DNA from 2 places in the Lujinxingia litoralis genome. Region 1 is predicted to be linked to the other one. Evidence: riboswitches for the same ligand, from Rfam matches in the RefSeq annotation. Region 1 holds a riboswitch; the other holds the start of a gene.
The links. Region 1 has a riboswitch for thiamine pyrophosphate ahead of tenA (thiaminase II). Riboswitches for the same ligand answer to the same signal wherever they lie in the genome.

Region 1 (3,412 bases):
ACGCGCGCCAGCAGGCGATCGGCCAGCGCTTCGCCCTGACTCAGCGGTGCCTCCAGGGCCAGCTCATAAGCACACCCGTCGATGCCCCGCATCTGCCCCGTCCCCGTCGTCACATCCACCGCGCTGCAGGATATCGCCGGACATTCCCAGGTCGGCTCCGGTGATACCTCAGGCGCATCCGCACCATCGGACGGCAAAGAAACATCGCCCGGATCAGCAACGTCCGCCGCATCTTCAGCGTCAGGCCTGCCGGCGGCATCCTCCTCAGGCTGCACATCCCACGTGTCCCCCTCCGAGGCCGCATCCGCCGCGCCGCCGGTGTCCCGCGTCGACACGTCGAGTTCGTCCAGATTTGCCCCTCCGAGATGACCCGGCTCACAGGCGCTCAACCACCACGCCACCACACACACACACGTCCATGACACGCGACACGGCATCGGCTTCTCCGGAGACAAAGGCATCTGGCAGCTTGCAGGAAACACACTCTCGCAGAACCCCACGCTACGCCATCGCCCCCCGGCCCCACAACCCGGCCGCCCCCCACCTCCCCTGACACCGCTCGCCAGCGGAGCCCAAAAAAAAGGCCCCGTCACCGGGGCCCGCTGTGTACCTTATTGCCGACCGCCCGGGCCGGCTTAGCCCCTTAGACCGGCCACTGCTGATGCTCCCAGGCCTGCTGCCAGAACATCCACTCATAGCGCACGCTGGTCACAAAGGCCTGCACCGCCCGCTCCCGCGCCGCCTCATCGGCCGCGTCAGCAAAGCGCTGCAGACGACCGAGGATCTCGTTCATGTACTCATTGAACCCCGGATCCGAATACATCCGCAGCCAGTCCGCGTAGGGGTGATCGTCTTCAATCGTCCCCAGACGCTCCAACAAATGCTGCCCCAACGCGATGTAAAGCCAGGGGCAAGGCGTCAGCGCTCCGACCGCCTCGACCAACGTACCCCGGGTGGCCGCCGAGATCATATGGTCCTGATACGCCCGGTTGTTGGGCGTCAGCTCCATCGCCGCGATCTCCTCAGGCCCATACCCGAGCTTCTCCCCGTAGCCCGCATGCAACTCCCCCTCAACCACCAACGCCATCCGCGCGGCGTCCACAAACCACAGCTTATCCACAGGAGACACACAGCGCGTCGAGATCAGGCTGGCCGCATCCGCAAAGGCCTCCAGATATCGGGCGTCTTGCATCTGATAAAAACGAAACTTCTCGGCATCCAGCGTCCCCTCGGCCAGCGCCAACACAAAGGGATGCTCAAAGGACGCGCCCCACTGCGCGCGCGCAGCCTCCAGGCAACGCTTCGCAAAGGGCGGAACTTCAAAGGCAGGTGCGCTCATACATACTCCTCAAACAAAAAGGTGAGTGAAGAGCCAGGCATACAGTGCCCCGCCATCGCTACGATGGGGATCGTCGTCGTCATGTGTAGCCTCCCTACGCCGGTACAAACCGGATCAGGTCATGAGGGTATCTTCTCAGCCTCCTCCATCTCGGACGAGGCACCCCTGGCATCGGTGATGGCTGCCACCCTAACGCAGGTTCCAAAAAAGACAAAGGGCATGTCTCCCGCCCAAAAACCAGGAAGCCCCCCGGGCGCCACAACCTTCTCATCCCCCCGGGAGTCGACTCCCAACCTGACCCTTCTCCCACCCCCGGCCTTGAGACTCGACTACCAACCTGACCCTTCTCCCACCCCCGGCCTTGAGACTCGACTACCATCTCCAGCCCACCCCTCCCCCCTCTAACGGGGTAAGACCTCCCAGCGCCGCCCTTCTCCTACCCCTGGCCACGGGACTCGACTCCCAATCGGCCCCTTCTCCCACCCCGTGCCACGGCACTCGACTCCCACCTCCGACCCACCCTACCCCCCACGAATGGGGGACAACCTCCCAGCGCCCCCCTTCTCCCACCCCTGGCCACGGGACTCGACTCTCAACCGGCCCCCTCTCCTTCCCCTGGCCACGGGACTCGACTCCCAACCGGCCCCCTCTCCTTCCCCTTGCCACGGGACTCGACTCCCAACCGGCCCCTTTTCGTCCTCCCAACCCTGGGAGTTGACTGCCATGCGGCGCCGTCTCCTTCCTCTTTGACCGGGAGGGGAGTGAAGTCTGCTGCGCTCAGGCAGCGCACTCAGCGCGTTTGAGTCGTGAGGCGTTCGGGATGGATATCGCGGCTTCCGGGGTTAGACAGGCCTGGGTTGAAGGGGAGCTCTACTCAACGGGCGTCCCGACCGGGGCCATAGTCCCGGGAGTTCGACCCGGGCTCGACCTTTGCCTCGAAGCCTTCGCAGGTACTCCGGACGCATTGTGCCACGGGGAAACTCGGGAGAGTGTGGGGTAGGCCGGTGAGCAGACGAAGCTGACGTTATGAACCGACAACGTGCCATGGAGATATGATGAAGTCTGGAATGTTCCCTCTGATCCTTTCCCCGGTCGCCGCTCTGGCGATGATGGCCTGCGAGCCCTCGTCCCAGGCGCCGGACACCCCGGCCGTCCTCACGGCCCAGAGTGATGAAGCGGTGGAGGCCTGCGAGGAGGAAAGCGACGCACCGGCCCCCTCTCCCGGGGCGGAGGCGCGAAAGGGGGAGGACTTTGTCGGCGAATTAGAGCCGGAGAGCGTGCGCGGCCGGGCTCCGGGGTGGGCTGAGGCCGGGGGGAAGGCGCCGGTAGACGAGGCGGCCGCCCGAGCGCTGGGGCAGGTCGCACCGGGAGCACAGGTGAAGGTGGTGCTGGGGACGTGGTGTTCGGACAGCGTCCGGGAGGTGACCCGCTTCTGGGAGGCGCTTGAGTTGGCACCACAGGTGCCCTTTGGCGTGGAGTACGTGGGGGTGGATCGCAAGTTAGGTGGTGGCGATGTGGATCTGGCGGGGCTGGACATCATCGCGGTACCGACCTTCATCGTCTATCGCGATGGTGAAGAGGTGGGCCGAGTGATCGAGCGTCCCCCGGGCACCATCGAAGGTGATCTTCTGGCGCTGCTCACCGGGGAGCGTCGGGGCAAGCTCTCGGCCACTCGCTGAGTCGGAGCGTTCGGGGCCGCGGCCCCCTTTTAGTTCCTGTGTTCGTGCATCGCATTCATGGAGCGATGGGCAGCGCTCATCGGATCGAGGATGCCGTAGGACCCCATCCGCATGGGCCCACCGCCGAAGTAGAGGCGCAGACCGAGCGAGGCACTCCAGAACGCGTTGGTTCCCAGAAGTTCTTCGGGGAGGATGTCACCGCGGGCTTCGCTGACGTAGGCGTGTTGTACTTCGGCAAAGGCGCGCACGCTGAGGGGGAGTCTGCTCAGGGTAAGGCCGTAGCCCAGGGTGTTGATGAGCCAGCGGGTGGCCCCGATGTCGGGGGCATGATGGTCGTAGCGGAAAAAATCCTGACTACCGACGGGGCCCTCCCGAGCGAATTCGGGCCGGGTGG
Region 2 (3,412 bases), on a different contig from region 1:
ATGCGCAAGCGACGCCGACTGCGGCGGCTTCACCTGCTCTGCCGACTCCACCTGCGACATCCCCGCAAGCTGCCTTGACCTGCTCACCGACACCCCCGGCCTGCCCGATGGCGAATACCTGATCGACCGCGACGGCAACGGCCCGCTCAAAAACCTCCAGGTCTTCTGCGACATGACCAGCGACGGCGGCGGCTACACCTTCCTCAAAATCGCCCCGGACACCAACGTCTACGCCCCCGAGGCCGAGGCCCTCTGCGCCCAGCACAACATGCAGCTGCACATCCCCCGCTCCCCGGCCCACCTGGCCACCACCCTCACCCTGGCCCGCAATCCCGATGTCGGCCCCGATGCCAACATCCACTACGCCCGCATCTTCGGCATCTACCCCGACTTCGACGGCGCCACCTGCATCCGCACCCCCTTCAACTCCTCCAGCGCCGACTGCGACTGGAGCGCCAGCGACGACGGCCCCTTCTTTATCGGCACGCGCACCAACATCGCCGAGCCCAACGGCGATAACACCACCGCAGGCTCCATGGGCTACTCCTGGTATGCCGACAACACCGTCGAAGGCTACAACGACCTCCCCGGCCAGGGCTTCACCTCCAGCCGCTTCATCTGCCAGGTGGGCGATAAGCAGCCCTGAGCTCCCGGGTTCGCGATGTCGATCGATTCGTGTGGGCCTTGGGGGGGGGCACGCGAACCCAAAGATCCGAGCGTATCCAGGGCGGCGCTGACAAGGAGATAGGGATGAAGCTGTAGCAACGCTACCGCGTATCCAGGGCGGCGCTGACAAGGAGATAGGGATGAAGCTGTAGCAACGCTACCGCGTATCCAGGGCGGCGCTGACAAGGAGATAGGGATGAAGCTGTAGCAACGCTACCGCGTATCCAGGGCGGCGCTGACAAGGAGATAGGGATGAAGCTGTAGCAACGCTACCGCGTATCCAGGGCGGCGCTGACAAGGAGATAGGGATGAAGCTGTAGCAACGCTACCGCGTATCCCTATCGACGCAGTCAGCGTCGTCCTGGGGCGCTCGGCACCGGCTTGACCGGCCACTCCCCCCGATGATAGCGCTCCCCCCTCGAGCTGGGAGTGTTCGCCCGTGGTGGGCGAGCTGAGAGATATCCCTTGAACCTGAACCGGATCATGCCGGCGTAGGAAAGCTCAGGACGTCGTCGTCTGGCCTCTTTACACGTGCATTCGATGCGCGCGGGGGGGGCCCGATCCATCGTCGCTGCTGCCTCCTCGCCATGGCCGGATCTCGAGTGGAGCGCCCCATGATGAGCGACGCCAACGGCTTCGACCTCTTTGCCAACGACTACGACGCCTGGTTTTCCGAGAACCAGCCCCTCTTAGAGAGCGAGGTCCGCCTTCTTGCGCACCTCTGGCCCGAGCCGAAACCGGCGCGGGTACTCTCTGTGGGATGCGGCACCGGGCTCTTTGAGGCCGTCCTCAAGCGCGACTTCGATATCGTGGTGACCGACGGCATTGAGCCCGCCGAGGGCATGGCCGCCATCGCCCGGACCCGGGGCATGGAGGTCACGATCGGCACCGCCGAAGAAGGGGATTTTGGCCAGGAGCTCTTTGATATGCTGGTGTTCAACGGGTCGAGCTCCTACGTCAACGATCTGCAGGGGGTCTTTGAGCGCGCCTTCAACGCGCTGCGCCCCGGGGGCTATGTGATGGTCATCGATGTGCCGCGGGAGAGCAGCTTTGGCATTCTCTACTGCCTCGCTGCCGAGCTCGGCACCTGGGATCATCCGCTGATGGCCGGGGTGGCACCGAAGAGCCCCTATCCGATGCCCTTTGTGCGCGCGGCCTCCTGGCACACCACCGCCGAGCGCATCGAGGCACTCACGGCCGCGGGATTCACCGTGGAGAAGACCGCGCAAACCCTGACGACCCACCCGGTACGCGCCGGCGAAGAGGTCGAGATGCCCCGCGACGGCCACGAATCCGGTGACTACGTCGGGGTGCTCGCCAGCAAAACGACCGCGGGGCACTCATGAGCCTGGCGAGTCGACTGCGCCGGGAGAACGACGCGCTCTTTGAGGCGGCCCGGGCCCACCCCTTCGTCCGCGGTATCGGCGACGGCAGCCTCCCCCGCGAGGTGTTCGGGCGCTGGATCACCCAGGACTGGCTCTATCTACAGGGCTACGTCGTGGCGCTGGACGCCGCGAGCCAGCTGGCGCTCACCGAGTCGTCCCGCCACTTCTGGGGGGAGCTCGCCAGACTCACCCGCGAGGTCGAGCTTGAGCTGCATCGCGGCCTGGCCAGACGTTTTGGGTTGCCCATCAACGCCCTCGATGAGGCCGCACCTTTTGGGGCGACCACGTCGTATCTGGCGACCTTAAAGGCAGCGCGTTCGAGCTATCCGACCCTGGTCGCCACGTTGACCCCCTGCGCGGTGGGCTATGCCGAGATCGCCCGTGATCTCGACTCACAAAACGCCCACCGGCCGGCGGATTACGACGCCTGGATCGCGACCTACACCGACGCGGCGTTTCAGCAGTCGGTCCCCATCTTCGAGGCGGAACTCAACCGCTGCACAGCGATCGAGGGCGCGATGATGACGATCGAGGGCGCCTACAAAGATGCCGCGCGCTGCGAACTCGAGTTCTGGGAAGGACTGTGGCAAGGGCGGTGAAACTGCCCGAGCACCAGCACCAGCACCAGCACGAGTACGAGCACCAGCACCAGCACGAGAACGAGGTCGAGGTCGAGCACGAGCACGAGCACGAGAACGAGTACGAGCCCGAGGTCGAGGTCGAGGTCGAGGTCGAGCACGAGCACGAGAACGAGCACGAGCCCGAGAACGAGGTCGAGCACGAGCACGAGCACGAGCACGAGCACGAGCACGAGCACGAGCCCGAGAACGAGAACGAGAACGAGAACGAGAACGAGCACGAGCACGAGCCCGAGAACGAGAACGAGAACGAGAACGAGGTCGAGGCCGAGGTCGAGGTCGAGGTCGAGGTCGAGGTCGAGGTCGAGCACGAGCACGAGCACCTGCACGAGCACGAGGTCGAGCACGAGCACCAGCCCGAGCACGAGAACGAGAACGAGCACGAGCACCAGCACCAGCACCAGCCCGAGCACCAGCACGAGCACCAGCACGAGCCCTAACCCCAGATCGCCCTATCCCCACCCACAAAAACCCCCGGCCGCCACAGCGACCGGGGGTTTTGCATACGACACACGTCGAGCGCCGGGGCGCTCGGCACTCCACTCACCACCACATCCTCAACTCATGACCACCTCCGCGTCTCCCTCCTCCCCCACCACATCAAACTCCGCCTCTCCCTCCAGCTCCCCCAGGTCGGCCTCCTCCACCAGCCCGGCGCGGCGGCGGGCCGTGGGGCGGACCCGCTCGGCGAGCTCGGGCATCTCGGCCAGGCGAAAGAGGTTT

Region 2: it holds a riboswitch for thiamine pyrophosphate, as region 1 does, so the genes downstream of both, DL240_RS14620 (class I SAM-dependent DNA methyltransferase) here and tenA (thiaminase II) in region 1, are expected to answer to the same signal.

What each region holds. Positions count from the first base shown of each region.
Region 1 is NZ_QHKO01000008.1:106,304-109,715, reverse strand. It holds gene DL240_RS15550 (hypothetical protein) at 1-437, opposite strand, end outside; gene tenA (thiaminase II) at 644-1,339, opposite strand; TPP riboswitch at 1,414-1,516, opposite strand; gene DL240_RS15540 (thioredoxin family protein) at 2,407-3,018, shown strand; gene DL240_RS15535 (BamA/TamA family outer membrane protein) at 3,048-3,412, opposite strand, start outside.
Region 2 is NZ_QHKO01000007.1:82,616-86,027, reverse strand. It holds gene DL240_RS14625 (fibrinogen-like YCDxxxxGGGW domain-containing protein) at 1-646, shown strand, start outside; TPP riboswitch at 1,082-1,181, shown strand; gene DL240_RS14620 (class I SAM-dependent DNA methyltransferase) at 1,281-2,012, shown strand; gene DL240_RS14615 (TenA family protein) at 2,009-2,650, shown strand; gene DL240_RS20300 (hypothetical protein) at 2,590-3,120, opposite strand; gene DL240_RS20055 (hypothetical protein) at 3,247-3,412, opposite strand, start outside.